2 regions of the Zobellia galactanivorans genome follow, and region 2 is predicted to be linked to the other one. Evidence: riboswitches for the same ligand, from Rfam matches in the RefSeq annotation. Region 2 holds a riboswitch; the other holds the start of a gene.
What was found. A riboswitch is a leader RNA that binds a small molecule or an ion and turns the genes downstream of it on or off. The one in region 2 is predicted to bind S-adenosylmethionine.
Positions count from the first base shown of each region.

Region 1: another riboswitch for S-adenosylmethionine. It lies ahead of ZOBGAL_RS20360 (Na+/H+ antiporter NhaC family protein); the one in region 2 lies ahead of ZOBGAL_RS04045 (O-acetylhomoserine aminocarboxypropyltransferase/cysteine synthase family protein).

Region 1 covers NC_015844.1:5,035,049-5,042,776, reverse strand. Annotated here, with positions in the region: gene ZOBGAL_RS22940 (Ig-like domain-containing protein) at 1-1,039, opposite strand, end outside; gene ZOBGAL_RS20375 (IPT/TIG domain-containing protein) at 1,417-2,439, opposite strand; gene ZOBGAL_RS20370 (WG repeat-containing protein) at 2,629-4,215, opposite strand; SAM-I-IV-variant riboswitch at 4,726-4,823, shown strand; gene ZOBGAL_RS20360 (Na+/H+ antiporter NhaC family protein) at 4,873-6,174, shown strand; gene ZOBGAL_RS20350 (outer membrane beta-barrel protein) at 6,487-7,350, shown strand; gene ZOBGAL_RS20345 (DUF4494 domain-containing protein) at 7,604-7,728, shown strand, end outside.
Region 2 covers NC_015844.1:1,019,329-1,027,056, reverse strand. Annotated here, with positions in the region: gene ZOBGAL_RS04055 (carboxypeptidase-like regulatory domain-containing protein) at 1-932, shown strand, start outside; gene metK (methionine adenosyltransferase) at 1,201-2,457, shown strand; SAM riboswitch class I at 2,534-2,648, shown strand; gene ZOBGAL_RS04045 (O-acetylhomoserine aminocarboxypropyltransferase/cysteine synthase family protein) at 2,772-4,046, shown strand; gene thrA (bifunctional aspartate kinase/homoserine dehydrogenase I) at 4,115-7,507, shown strand; gene ZOBGAL_RS04035 (trans-sulfuration enzyme family protein) at 7,542-7,728, shown strand, end outside.

The sequences.
Region 1 (7,728 bases), 1.5 Mb from region 2:
TTCGGGTATTATTCCATACGTGGATTTCCGAAGGGGCGCCTTGTTTCTTTCTAACGGTATTGATACTATTGCCCCTACTTCCTAAATTAAAAGTATTATTAAAAACGGCGTTTCTAAAACCTGTATTGTAGTCGGTACCTCGATCTAGAAAATCAATACAGGCATTGATAAGCTCGGAGCCGTCTAGGTTGAAGGTGTTGTTATATACGAAGGCATAAGCGCCTTTTAAATCGATAAAGGCATCGGCACTATTACTGTCCTCCCCTGCTATTCCTTCCGCAGAAAAGGTGTTGTTTCGAATGATGGTGTTTTTTGTGCCTTCTTTTACGTCTACCCCTTCTGCCGCTACGTTTGGGCCTACGGTACAGAATTCTATGGTATTGTTGTTACAATTGGGACTATAGGGGTTGTTGGGTTGGTCCTCGGTTTGATGTTGGCTTTTGTCCGAACCGACATAAAGGCCTTCCCCGAAGCCCGGTTTGTTAAGTCCGGTATTATAGACTTGACAGCCCGTGACCAAATTATTGCTCGAGCCGTCCCTCAGGTGAATACCTTCTTCCCCGATATCGTGCACCGATACGTTTTCGATTCTGCTATGGCTTGAGTGATCGAGGACCAATCCCTTGGAACCCTCTTCAAGTTCCAAATCCTTGATAATCCAATGGTCGCCTAAAATCCGCATGACATAGCCATCGTAAATACCGTTAGGTCCTTTGAGCACCGGCCTATTGCTGGTACTTGCCCCTCGAATGATTATAGGTTGTGAAGCGGTACCGTTGCGATTCGATGAAAACCTTGCGGCCCTTCCATCGCTATTTAAGTCGAGTTTCTCTAAGGCGGTATAAGTACCTGCGGCTATGACAATTTCATCTCCGGGCGAGGCGTTTATCATCGCATTTAGAATACAGTCGACCGTATTACAGTTTATCACTTTAGAGGCCGTTTCAGGCGTGTTAAAGGAGTAGCTTGTTTGAGTAAAGAATGCCGTTAAAAGGCAAAGTGCTTTAAAAATATTGGAATAATATACATAAGTGTTCATAGAATGTAGATTTGGGATAAAAACTAGTAGTGAATTTTTACAATAGGAGTGTTAAATTAAATTAATACGTAATATAAAACCTACAAATATAAAAGTTATCTTTTGTTTAGGGGTGTCCCAGTAGGAAAATCTAAAGGAGTTGCTACTTTATCCATCCGTACCAAGACATCCTAAAAAACATCTAAAGGCTTTTTCTTGATATCCGCCTTAGGAAGCGTGGAAATTCGGTTTTAGGGGAAAGGACCAGTATGTAGTAAAAAGCAGGGAAAACGCTTGAACTATCTGTGTTTGCTATCAACGAAAAAAGGCACAATAATGTGCCTTTGGAGTTTTTTTTGAAGTTATCTTAAAATAGGGTGCGCTTCTATTTCATTACATTACAGAAAATAGCGTAAGATGCCGTTTTCGATTTTGGCAACGACCACGTTGTCTTTGATATCTATTCGGTCTACACGGCTTTCGGCTTTTAGGTCTTCATTCCAGGTAAGTCCACCGTCAGTGGTCATATAAATGGTATTGCCTGAAAATGACCATCCAGTTTTAGTGTCTAAAAACACAAAGTTTGTGTTGGGCAGTAAAGTCTCTACGGTATCCCAAGTGAATCCGCCATCGGTTGTTTTATATACTGTTTTCGAGCCTGTAATAAGCATTCCGGTCTTTAGGTCGTCGCTCACGCTGATTGCCGCTATATTGCTGTTTGAGTTGTCGGTAGTGGTAAAGAGGATCTCTTCCTTTTCATTGACACTTCCGCCAGCGGGTATTTTCAACAGGCGTAGGCTTTCGGCCCATCCTTCATCGGTTGAGGTCGCTTGAAAGACATTGGAAAACCCTTGGTAGGCCCAGCGTTTAAATGTGAGTCCCCCATCAAGACTTCGCCATGTGGTTCTTGTATTGCCGTTAGAGCCACTAACGAGTCCGTAATACAATCTTTCGGGAGAAACCAATTGTGAGGTCCATATGGTTGCATTTGGCAAGGCTCCTTCTAATTTGGTCAGGGCCCATTCTCCGGGCACTTTGGCCAGTACGCCAATATTCCCTTCATAGGCATTGGCTACTTCCGAAACGACCTTGCGGTCTTTCATGTTGATCTCTAGCTTGGGAATGCCATTTTCGACCAAAGGCAATTTGACCTGAATGGAGGTTTTACCGGCGGATATGATTTCTAAAGCTACACCATCAAAAAGAACTTCGACATCACTACTGCTTTCAACAAAATTGCTTCCGGTGATCTCTACGATGTCGCCGTTATAACCAAAGTCTTGGGAATAAGATTGAACATTGGCTACTTCTAGCTCGGTATCGGTAGTCGGTTCATCTGTTGGCGACTCGTTTTCAGAGCAGGCTACAAGTGAAAAAAACAGGCTTACGGAAAAGAATAATTTGAAAGAATTATAATTCATAGTACGGTGTTTAAGAGGGCTTAACGTATTTCGTATGCCTTCACATTCGAAATTGCAGCCTTCCTTAAAACTAAAGGGAGGGCGCGCTAAGATTTTGATATAGGTTTTTTTGAACAGACTTGGTTTTCAAATAAAAAAGCAATTACCCCTCCAGTAGTTGCTTTTTTAGGTAGAATCTACAGACGGCTGTTATTTTTTCTTTTTCTTCTTTTTCTTGTCTGGGCTTAAGGTTTCTTGGCAAAGGGCGGTATCTACCTTTTCCCCGCTAGGTTTGTAGCAATGAACGGGTTTCTTGCGCTTTCCATAGCTATCGTAGAAAAACAAGATTCCCTTTTGGTATCCGGCCTTGCCCATATATTTTCCTGGAGGTATAATTGTTTTTCCTTCCATATCTATGATAGAATTGGTGCCGTCGACATGACGTATCTTTCCGAATTTAGTCTCGTGCAATACGTAATAATCCCTAAAACCGGAGGCAATCACTTTTTTATACTTAATAGAGAATAGCGCCATATCGTCTTTGCCTTCGGCATCTTTACGTTTTAGCAAATGATTCTGGTTTCTATTGACGCTGTTATAGGTTTTGTATCCTTCCGATGGATCTACAATAAATGATTTATTGGCATAATCATAGATTCCGACCGACCCGTTGGAAACCAATACGGCCAATTCAGGATGGTCGTTATCAAAGTTTATTTGATCGTAGAAATGGTCAAAAAGTTCTGTTTGTGTGGCTATATCAAAAAGATTCATATGGCCATTTTCGTCATATACGATAAAGCTGGCGCCATTGTAATCCATTTTAGAATACTTAAAGGGAATAACGGTGGTGTTATTGGAATCTACGGCGCCCCATTTCCCTTCTTTTTTAACAAAGAAAGTATCGGTAAACAAGATGTGTTTCATGTGTTCTCCCAATTGCCTGAAGGTGTTGAATGGTTTTAGCTCTTCATACGTTGCGGGTATACTCCATTTTTTGTTTGCCATATCGTAAACTCCCCATTTGTCGGTATCGCCATCGGTAGCAATGATTTTATCGTTAAAAGAGACAAAGGTGTTTACCTGTTGTACATTGGGCACTTCGTTAAAAAGTAAAATACGACCAATTTTTACGGGCAAGGTAACCCTATCCATCACATTCATTATTTCAGAAGCCCCATCCTCCGTTTTAATAAGGAAATAATCGTTTGCTATTTGTCTTACGCTCTTATATTTCGCTTTGAGCACAATAGCTCCCTTTCCGTTAATCAAACCTTCTTGTAAGGAGTATCCGCCACTTTTACTGGCATCGGGCTTGTCGTAATGAACGGTAAAATAGTCCGTATCGGTACTTAGGTAGTGATCGTAGACACTGGCCATGTTCGAAGAAAAGTAGTAATCGCCCGTGGCGCCGATTTCTGTTTGTACGGGCTCACCCATGGCATTAAAGGCCTTAATGTTGATATACCTTTGTTCTTCTTTTTTACCGATATCGTTTATACCGGTCACGGGTTGGCCTGTAAAGAATATTTTGGCCGAAGACATATCGGTTTTAAAATCGTATAGCTGATTCAGTATATTCCCAGAGGTGTCCATGAAGGTAGACAGGTCATTTTTATTGACGTTCAAATAGCCATTTATAAAATAGATTCCGGAGCTTTCAAAACCATTGTCCTTGACTTTTTGAAGCAATTCATCTGGTACTCTATCGTACGTTTTATCTATATTAATGTATTCCTCTTGAGAGAAAACTGAGTTGAAGAAGAGAAAGGAGGCAATAATGGGGAATAATCTCATTTGTTGTTATTTAAAATTGATTTTCTTGTTTTTATAATAGATCAAGGTCTTTGGCCGGGATATTTATACGGTATTGGCGGTTAAGGCGATTTACGGAGCATGCCCTTTGTGGCGTTGCCCTTAAATTCGGTCAAGGGATAAAACTGGGAATTACGGCCTATATCGGTAAGCTATGCGTAGGGGTGTTTTAAAAAAGGGAACACTTGTTGTTAAAAACACTGGTTTTCTCATAATGTAAAGAGATAAAGGTTAGGTTCCCAAGGCTTCAATTGAGAAATAGCATAACGCAAATGATAAGACTATAGTATGGTCGAGCGAGCCAGGGCTATCTAAGTGCTATCCATAGGATATGAAGATAGGTTTGTAAGTGGTTGGTTATCTAATTTTTATGAGTGGTTCCGGTATTTGTGGTCGCTGTTAAGGGCTTAATAAAAAAACAGGAAGAAGATCCGGAAATTAACTTTTTTTTAGAGGCCCAACAGCTTTTATGTCCTACTTTTGCGGGCTTAAATTTATTATCAAGAATCTCAAGAACGGAGATAGCAACCTGCATTAACGAGCAAGGTGCTAAAGAGATAAGCCAATTAGTTGGAACCAATGTTAGCCCATACTTCTGCTTATCCACAGCTGTTTCCTTTTTGAAAAGAATAAAGAGAAATGGCACATTCGAATAAGCTTAGCCCCCAATTTTCGGCTTTGATCCCCTTGTTGGTCTTCGTTTTTACATTTTTGGGCGTTGGTATCTATCAAAACGATTTCTATGCCTTACCGGCCCCTATAGCGGTTATTGTGGGCATTATCGTGGCGTTTCTTATGTTCGGCCCATCGGTAAAATCAAAAATAGCTACCTTGTTAAAAGGCTGTGGCGATGAAAAAATACTGACCATGTGCCTGATCTATTTACTGGCCGGGGCTTTTGCCGCCCTTACCAAACAAACGGGCAGTGTAGAGGCGATCGTAAACTTGGGATTGGATTTTATCGCCCTTCAATATATCTATGTGGGCATCTTTATCATTGCCGGGTTTTTATCGATCTCTACCGGTACTTCGGTCGGTTCCATCGTGGCCTTGGCCCCTATCGTAGTCGGTTTTGCCGAGGAGAGCAGTGCCGATCTGGCCCTTTTGTGCGGCGCCTTGTTAGGGGGCAGTATGTTCGGTGACAATTTATCGGTGATTTCGGATACGACCATTGCCGCCACACAATCCTTGGGCTGTAAGATGAGCGATAAGTTTAAGGAGAACATTAAAATCGCCGTGCCCGCGGCCTTGTTCACTATCGGTATCTTACTCTTTCAGGGATGGGACCTAGGGTCTATAGAAACCGAAACGGCAGTGTACAGCTATTCGGTGGTTAAGATAGTGCCCTATGTTTTGGTTATTCTCCTTTCCGTTGCGGGCGTCAATGTGTTCGTGACCCTGCTCTTGGGGGCGATTGCAGCGGGACTTCTAGGGATAGCTTTTGGGGATTTCACCCTTATGGAATCGACCAAAATCGCCTATACCGGATTTACGAATATGACGGAAATTTTTCTATTGTCTTTGCTCACGGGAGGCTTGGCGGCCTTGGTCCAAAAAAACGGGGGAATCGATTTTATATTGGTCCATATCAAAAGGCGGATCAAAAACCAGAAAAGCGCCCAGTTGGGTATGGCGTCCCTGGTGGGTACGATCAATACGGCGATTGCCAATAATACCGTAGCCATTATCATTGCCGGACCTATAGCCAAATCGATCAACGATGAATACGGTTTAGACAAGAAAAAGACCGCTTCCATTTTAGATATTTTTGCCTGTATCTCACAAGGCTTCCTACCTTATGGTGCGCAAGTCTTGATGATTTTGAGCTTTGCAAAAGGACAGATCGATTACCTAGACTTGGTCTTTAATACGTGGTATTTGTTACTCTTACTGATCTATACCCTACTGTTCATCGGGCTTCAACCTACAAGACCGAGCTAGTTTTGGGCTATATTGGGGTATCTTCATTGTAGATTCTCTTCCTATTTTCCATTAAACTGACTTTTCATTATCATTTTCCAAGAAATCGTTAGCAATAAAGAGGCATAGGTGTTAAAACCCGTACTCAATAGCGAGAAATTTCTTTTAAAAAAGAATCTTTGTAGTACAGTTTGATTTGTACTCTGCATGACTATGGAATGTTTTACCGTGTCGGGAAGTGAAATTCCCATAAGCGGTAAAGAGAGATTCCAAAATATAGCTTCTGTAAGTCGGGGTTTTGTAATTCTATTTTAAAAACTTAAATCATTTCGTATGAAACATTTGATCACAGTATGTACAGCTGTTTTAACTAGCGCCTTATCTTTCGGACAGATGGAAGTTTCCTTAAGTTCCGGGTATGCCATCGGGAGTGCCACAATGAAACTGGGGGAAAGGGTGAGCTTGTCGGAAACGGAAAACTCTTATGGAAGTTATGGTGAAGGTGCCAACGTTCAGATAAGGGGGACTTACTTCTTTGACGATTCCTTTGGTGTGGATCTCGGTATTGGGTACTTGCAAGGAAGCGATCAAGACATTTCCGTTGTCAATTTACCCAATTTGCAAGTGGATGCGGTTGCCAGGGCCCGTGCCTTTGGTGCCTCGGCGTCGGTAGTATACAAATTCACCAATAACGTTTACGGGCGTTTCGGGGCTTTGTTGAAATTAGGGGGAAAGACGGAAGGTGTGGTGTATCAAAAATCGGTTTTTAATGAAGAGGAAGCCAGTGCCCTAGGTGTGCCGGAAGGTTCTTATTCCGAGACCAACTATAAAGAGGATTTTCATGGAAAATTTCCTTTAGGCTTTGTCGGTGCCCTTGGTTATAAGTTTAACTTAAGCTCCCATTTTAGCATTTTTGCAGAGGCCGAGTTCTATGGAATAAGCTTAAAACGAAAAGATTCTGAAATTGCGGAATTCAATACGAACATTGTCCTTCCCGATGGTACCGTAGCCGTAGAAGGATTGTATACCTTAGACAACTTGCCCGAGGACTATAGCCGTAAAACGACCTACGTAGATAATCTATCGAACACCAATACCGATACTTCAAAAGAGTTGTCGCAAAAAGTACCGTATTCTTCATTCGGACTTAATTTTGGAATCACCTATAAATTTAAAGGCGGTGGGAAAAAGGAATAGCCTTGCCCTATCTTGATTTCACGTCATTAGAATACAAGGGTCCCGTTGAAATACCACTATTTTAACGGGACTTTTTGTTTTTCGGGCAAAGCAAAGTGGTCAGAAAAGGAGTTGCTTCCCGCTTAAAAATCCTTAACCATCTCACGCTCCGAAACATACAAAACCGGATGTAAAATTGTGGATATCTATTCGATTTTTTGACTTTTCGGGCCGATGCTAAACCCTATATTTGGCCTCTTTAAAACAAAAAGATATGAGTGCAACCTGGTACGAATGCAAGATTAAATACAAAAAAATAGATGAAGCTTCAGGCATGTTAAAGATAAAAACGGAACCGTTTTTAGTGGATGCCATTTCGTATACCGAAGCCGAAAGTAG
Region 2 (7,728 bases):
AGTTCAATGTGAAAAATGAGCAATTGAACACCGTGGTGGAAGACAATCTTACTTCATTATTGCCCGATGTGTATATCAATGCACAGTTGAAGAAGTCGGAAAATATCCGGTTTAACTACCGCGTTACCCGATCCTTTACCGATGTGAGCAAATTTGCACAAGGCTATGTGCTCAATAACTACAACTCGCTTTACAGTGGTAATAGGGATTTGGAGAGTGCCCTTAACCATAACCTTTCGCTAAATTTCTTTAGCTTCAATATGTTCAATTTCACCAATATTTTCGCGAACATAGCCTATACAAAGCGAATAGACGCCCTAAAGAGTAGTGCCGATATTATCGGGATAAACAGGGTGAGTACTACGATCAATTCCAATTTTGAAGACGAGTCATTGTCCGCCAGCGGCAATTATGAGCGTACCTTCGGGAAGATAAAAGCTTCGGTAAGGGGTAATGTGGCGTGGTCGACTACCTATAACTTGGTGAGCAATGAGCAACGCATGTCGAATGCTTTTACCCAGAACTATAGGGGAGCCTTATCTACCAATTTTAAGAATGCCCCCAATTTGGAAGTAGGGTACAGGTATACCGTAAACAATTATGAAAACGGTGATTTGGAGACTACTTATTTTACGAGCAGGCCCTATGCCCGTTTCGATGCCACTTTTTTAAAGAACTTTATCTTTAACGTAGACTATGATTACTACAATTACACGGATAAGGAAAATACCATCGAAAACCAATATAGTTTTTTAGAGGCCAACTTGACTTATCAGAAAAGGGATAGCCGATGGGAATATGGTATTAAAGGTACCAACCTATTAAATACCACTACGCTCAACAGAGACAGTACCAATGACCTGTTCTTTACGACACAGGCCTATTTCGTGCAACCGCGTTACTTGCTTTTCTCCATAAAATACGATCTGTAATTTGCTCGAATAGCATGTCGTGAAAACCCCAATATGCAACTTAGGGAAATAATTAACCCGATAATAATATTTTGAACTGAACATTTTTTATACTTTTGCGTCCTAATTAAATTAAAGAGGAGGGATTTGACTGATTGCAACCTCTGTTTTAAACCTGAGTAGGGTGATAAAAACAAAAAAATGCTAAAGCAGTTGATGTAGATTCGATTCACATCATCTTCTTTCGGCATTCCTTTCAGATCCTTTTACGAAAAAATAAAAGTTTGTTATGCCGTATTTATTTACTTCCGAATCCGTTAGTGAAGGACACCCTGATAAAGTTGCCGATCAAATAAGCGATGCCTTGTTAGATCACTTTTTGGCCTTTGACCCAGAGAGCAAGGTAGCTTGTGAAACTTTGGTTACCACAGGTCAGGTCGTATTGGCTGGAGAGGTTAAGAGCGATACATATCTAGACGTGCAGACCATTGCTAGGGATGTGATCAATTCCATCGGTTACACCAAGGGCGAATACCAGTTTAGTGGAGATTCTTGTGGGGTCATTTCATTGATCCATGAGCAATCGCAAGACATTAGTCAGGGGGTAGACCGTGGTCAAAAAGAGCAACAAGGAGCGGGAGACCAAGGTATGATGTTCGGCTATGCGACTAAAGAAACCGAAAATTACATGCCATTGGCCTTGGATATATCGCATAAGATCCTCCAAAACTTGGCGGAGTTGCGTAGGGAAGGTAAGATCATAGATTATCTTAGACCAGATGCCAAGTCGCAGGTAACCATAGAATATTCCGACGACAATGTGCCCCAGCGAATCGATACCATTGTAATATCTACGCAGCACGACGCTTTTGATATCGACGATGCCAAAATGTTGGACAAGATCAAAAAAGACCTTGTGGAGATTTTGATACCTAGGGTTATAGAGCAATTGCCCGAAGCGATTCAGAATTTGTTCGACGATAAGATCAAATACCATATCAACCCTACCGGCAAATTCGTTATCGGTGGGCCACATGGTGATACGGGACTTACGGGAAGGAAAATAATTGTTGATACCTATGGGGGTAAAGGTGCCCACGGTGGAGGGGCTTTTAGTGGAAAAGACCCAAGTAAGGTAGACCGAAGTGCCGCGTATGCCGCACGCCATATCGCCAAGAATTTAGTGGCGGCCGGAGTGGCCGATGAAATTTTGGTGCAGGTGAGTTATGCCATTGGTGTAGTTGAGCCTACTTCCATTTATATCGATACATACGGAACGTCTAATGTTGACCTTAGCGATGGTGAGATTGCCAACAAGACAAAAGACTTGTTCGACATGCGTCCGTTTGCCATTGAAGAACGACTAAAGTTGCGTAACCCCATTTATTTGGAAACGGCAGCTTACGGACATATGGGCAAAACGCCTAAAACGATCAAAAAGGTTTTTGAATCGCCCTACAACGGTCGTATCGAAAAAGAAGTCGAATTGTTTACCTGGGAGAAATTAGACCGGGTAGATGAGGTAAAAAAGGCGTTTAATTTATAAATTTTTCAAAAATGTTGGTGAATTTAAATTCACCGACCATATATTTGTATTTCCAAAAGTTCAAACACGTATTGATCAGTTATCAAGAAAGGTGGAGGGAATAGACCCTTTGAAACCTTAGCAACCCTTTGTTTCTTATACAGAGAAGGTGCTACATTCTATCCTGAAATAATTATTAGGACAGATAACGAAATAGATTACTCATCCTAATCTTTTACTTTCTTATAACTTTTTTGATATTATACCTAACTACAAGGCCGTAGTCTATGGTTGGGCTTTTAATTATTTTAAATAACAATTAAAAATCTAGAATTATGAGTGATCTTAAACTTGCAACCAATGCACTACATGCTGGGCACGATCCGGCGCAAACCGCTGGAACACGTGCAGTCCCTATCTACCAGACGTCATCCTACGTTTTTAACGATACCGACCATGCTGCCAATCTTTTTTCTTTGGCCGAACTCGGTTTTATCTATACTCGTCTGAACAACCCTACCAATCAAATTTTACAAGAGCGATTGGCGGCCGTTGAAGGCGGTATTGGCGCTGTAGTTTTTGCTTCAGGGGCTTCCGCGATTTCTACCGGATTAATGACGCTTTTAAAGGCAGGAGATCATATTGTAGCTTCTAGTAGTCTGTATGGGGGAACTTTCAATTTGTTGAACGTTACCTTGCCAAGGATGGGAATCACTACTACTTTCGTAGATGCCTCCGATCCTGAAAATTTTGGTAAGGCGGTGCAAGACAATACAAGGGCTTTCTTTGTAGAATCTTTGGGCAACCCTAAACTAGACGTGCTTGACTTAAAAGCAATCTCAAAACAGGCCAAGGCGGCTCAGGTTCCTTTTATAGTAGATAATACAGTAGCTTCACCGGCCCTTTTGAACCCTATTGAGCATGGGGCCAACTTGGTGATTCATTCCTTAACTAAATATATCGGTGGTCAAGGTACTTCATTAGGAGGGGCTATAATCGATGCGGGAACGTTTGATTGGACCAACGGAAAATTTCCTGAGTTTACCGAGCCTTCTGCGGGCTACCATGGTTTAGTGTATAGCGAAGCCCTAGGTGCGGCGGCCTTTACCTTTAAATTGATTTTGGAAGGATTGCGCGATTTTGGAGGGGCTTTGAGTCCGTTTAACGCATTCCAGATCATACAAGGCTTGGAGACTTTGAACGTGCGTATCAAACAGCACAGTGCCAATGCTTTGGAATTGGCGACCTGGTTGGAAGGAAGGGACGAAGTGGCATGGGTAAATTACCCAGGTCTTAAGAGTAGTAAATACTACGATCTTGCCCAAGAATATTTGCCTAAAGGACAAAGTGGTTTGGTGACTTTCGGAATAAAAGGTGGTTTTGAGGCCGCTAAAAAAGTGACCGATGCTACCAAGATTTTCTCCCTATTGGCCAATATTGGCGATACAAAATCATTGATCATCCACCCTGCCAGTACAACGCACCAGCAGTTGAACGCCGAGCAGCAGGAAGCCGCCGGTGTGGGTCAAGATTTGATTCGTTTGTCAGTGGGGCTAGAGGATATTGAAGATTTGAAAGCCGATTTGGCAAACGCATTCGCAGCGCTTTAACCGATACTATTTTTAGAAATTAATAAGACCTGGCCGGCACAACGCCGGTGAGGTCTAATATATGCCGTATGCTTCACCATTTGAAATTATCGAACTATACTACGATCAGTGGGGTAACTCAAGATATTGAGCTTTCCTATCAGTTGTTCGGGAAAGAATTGCACACTGCGCCCATAGTGCAGGTCAACCATGCCTTGACCGGTAACTCCAATGTTACGGGTGATGATGGCTGGTGGTCCGCCCTTATTGGCGAAGGCAAGTGTATCGATACCAATAAGTACACCATTCTGTCCTTTAATATTCCTGGGAACGGATACGATAAATTCGTTATCGATAATTATAAGGATTTCGTGGCAGGCGATATCGCAAGAATCTTCTTGTTGGGCCTCCAAAAACTTGAGATCAACAAATTGTTCGCCCTTATCGGCGGCTCTTTGGGAGGAGGTATAGCCTGGGAAATGGCAGCGCTTAACCCGAAGATCATGGAGCATGTGATTCCTGTTGCATCGGACTGGAAATCTACGGATTGGTTGATCGGTAATTGCCAGATACAAGAACAGTTTTTGGTCAATAGCAAAAAGCCCGTTCACGATGCGCGTATGCACGCCATGTTGTGTTATCGTACACCCGAGTCTTTCAAAGAGCGTTTTAAGCGGAGTACCAATGAGGAACTTCAGGTTTTTAACGTGGAAAGTTGGTTGATGCATCACGGGGAAAAGTTACAGGAACGATTTCAACTTTCGGCCTATAAGCTCATGAACCAGTTGCTCAAGACCATAGATGTCATGAGGAACGGGGAGCAGAATTTTATCGACCTTCAGAACAGCGATGTGAATATCCATATCATCGGGGTTGATTCCGATTTGTTCTTTACGGCCAAGGAAAACAAGGAGACCTTTAAACGCTTGGCACAGGCCAATGGTAACGTTACTTACGGTGAGGTGCACTCCCTCCACGGTCACGATGCCTTTTTGATAGAATTTGAGCAGATGGAACAATTGCTGGAGCCGGTTTTCAGTAGAAATGGAAAGTCAAAACATATCAAGGTTTTGAAATTTGGAGGAAAATCACTGGCCAATGGCGAGGGATTGGAACGTGTTTTGGGTATTGTTTCGAAAAAAGTAGAAGAAGGTGAAAATATTGCCGTGGTACTTTCTGCCCGTGAAAAGGCCACCGACCAACTGGAAGCTATATTGGAAAAGGCCGCAAGGGGCGAAAATTACTATGAAGATTTTGAGGCTTTTGAAAAGTACCAAAAGAGTGTCTTTAAGAATGTCAACCTTTCGGCCGAGTTTAAAGATTTGGCAAAATTACTCGAAGGGGTTTCGCTTTTGGGCGATTACAGCTTAAAGATAAAAGACCAGTTATTGGCCTTCGGGGAGCTTATTTCTGCAAAATTGGTGACCAAACTGCTTATAGGAAAAGGGATAAATGCGGTAATGCTCGATTCTAGGGAATTGATAAAAACCGATTCTAATTTTGGGGATGCCACGGTCAACGAAACGCTTTCAAAAGAAAACGTTTTACGCCGTTTTGCCAAGTTAGATGCCGATGCGGTACCGATTATTACAGGTTTTATCGCTTCTGATGAAAATGGGGAAACTACCACTTTGGGTCGTAATGGCAGTAATTATTCGGCGGCCCTATTCGCTAATTTCCTGAATGCGGAGGAGCTTCAAAACTTTACGCATGTAGACGGAATATATACGGCTAATCCCGATTTGGTATCCGATGCCAAGCGCATTTCGCACCTTTCCTATGGAGAGGCGAACGAACTGGCAAATTTCGGGGCGACCATTTTGCATGCCAAGACCATTATTCCGTTAATAGAAAAAAATATACCCCTTCGTATTTTAAATACCTTCAATAACGACAATGAGGGAACCTTGATCAGTGCCAAGACCAAAGAGGGGGGTATTAAGTCCTTGTCGGTTATTGAAAACGTATCCTTGATCAATGTAGAGGGTAGGGGACTCCTAGGGAAAGTTGGGGTCGATGCACGTATTTTCAGTGCGCTTCAGAAAAGTAATATTAGTGTAAGTATCATCTCCCAAGGCTCTTCGGAGCGAGGCATTGGCCTGGTCGTAAATGCCGACCGGGCCCTAGAGGCCAAGAGGGCTTTGGACAGGGAATTCGAAAGCGATTACCAGTCGAAGGACATTAATATGATTACCGTACTCGATGAGGTCTCGGTCATTTCTATCGTAGGTCAAGATTTGAGTACCTTCCATAGACCGTACAATGCCTTGATAAAGAACCAGATTGCCCCATTGCTATTTAATAATACGGTATCGGGCAGGAATGTAAGTTTGGTACTTAGAAAATCGGACCTGAACAAGGCCTTGAACGTAATGCACGGACAGATTTTCGGAATCAGTAAAAAAGTCAATTTGGTGATTTTCGGACATGGAAATGTGGGCGGAACGCTTATTGACCAAATTTTGAAATCTACCAAGACCATTCAAAAGCGAAAGGGGATAGACCTCAACGTTTTTGCTGTGGCCAATTCGAGGAAAATCCTATTGGATAAAAAGGGTATTCCTAAAAATTGGAAAACGGCCATAGAAGAAAAGGGTACTCCATATAAGGTAGGCGATGTTATCGCATATGCCAAGGAAAACCATCTAGAGAACCTCATTTTGGTCGATAATACGGCTAATAGCGATTTTGTAGCCCATTACTTTGAGTTTGTAGAGAATGGTTTCGATATTGTGTCGTCCAATAAAATAGCCAATACGCTCGGTTTCGATTACTACCAGTTGTTGCGCGATGAGTTGGATAAGCACCAGAAACAATATTTGTACGAAACCAATGTGGGGGCAGGCCTTCCTTTGATCGATACCATACGTTTGTTACACCTTTCGGGTGAAAACATTACCGGTATCAAAGGGGTGTTCTCAGGTTCCTTGAGTTATATCTTCAATACCTTTTCAGAGAGCGAGGAACCCTTTTCCAATATTTTAAGGACGGCAATGAAAAGTGGCTTTACCGAGCCGGATCCCCGCGAAGACCTATCGGGTAACGATGTGGGCCGAAAATTGTTGATCCTTGCCAGGGAACTCGATCTACGCAACGAGTTTTCCGATGTAAACATTGAAAACTTGATTCCCGAAGAGTTGAGGGATGGCGATGTACAGCATTTCTTGGACCATCTCGATTTGGTAGATGCCAAGTTCAACGAAATTAAAAAGAACCAAAAGCCCGGCCATGTACTGCGGTATGTGGGCGATTTGCACGGTAATCTTCAGGAAGAGAAGGGTATTTTGGACGTCAAACTCATATCGGTGCCCAAAGAAAGTGCCTTGGGACAGGTAAAAGGATCCGATTCCATTATAGAGATCTATACCGAGTCATATGGCGAAAATCCATTAGTGATTCAAGGGGCGGGTGCAGGTGCAGCCGTTACGGCAAGGGGTGTTTTTGGCGATATTTTACGAATAGCAGAAAAAGGATATAAATAATAGAGAAAGTCCGCTTTCAGCAAATTATATGCATATGGAAAATAAATTTGAAACGAACGCTATCAGAACGCAATTGGAACGCACTAAAAATTTGGAGCATTCGGTGCCGATGTACATGACTTCGAGTTTTGTATTTGAAGATGCGGAAGATATGCGCGCTTCGTTTGCCGAAGAGAAAGAACGTAATGTTTATTCGCGCTATTCCAATCCGAATACCTCTG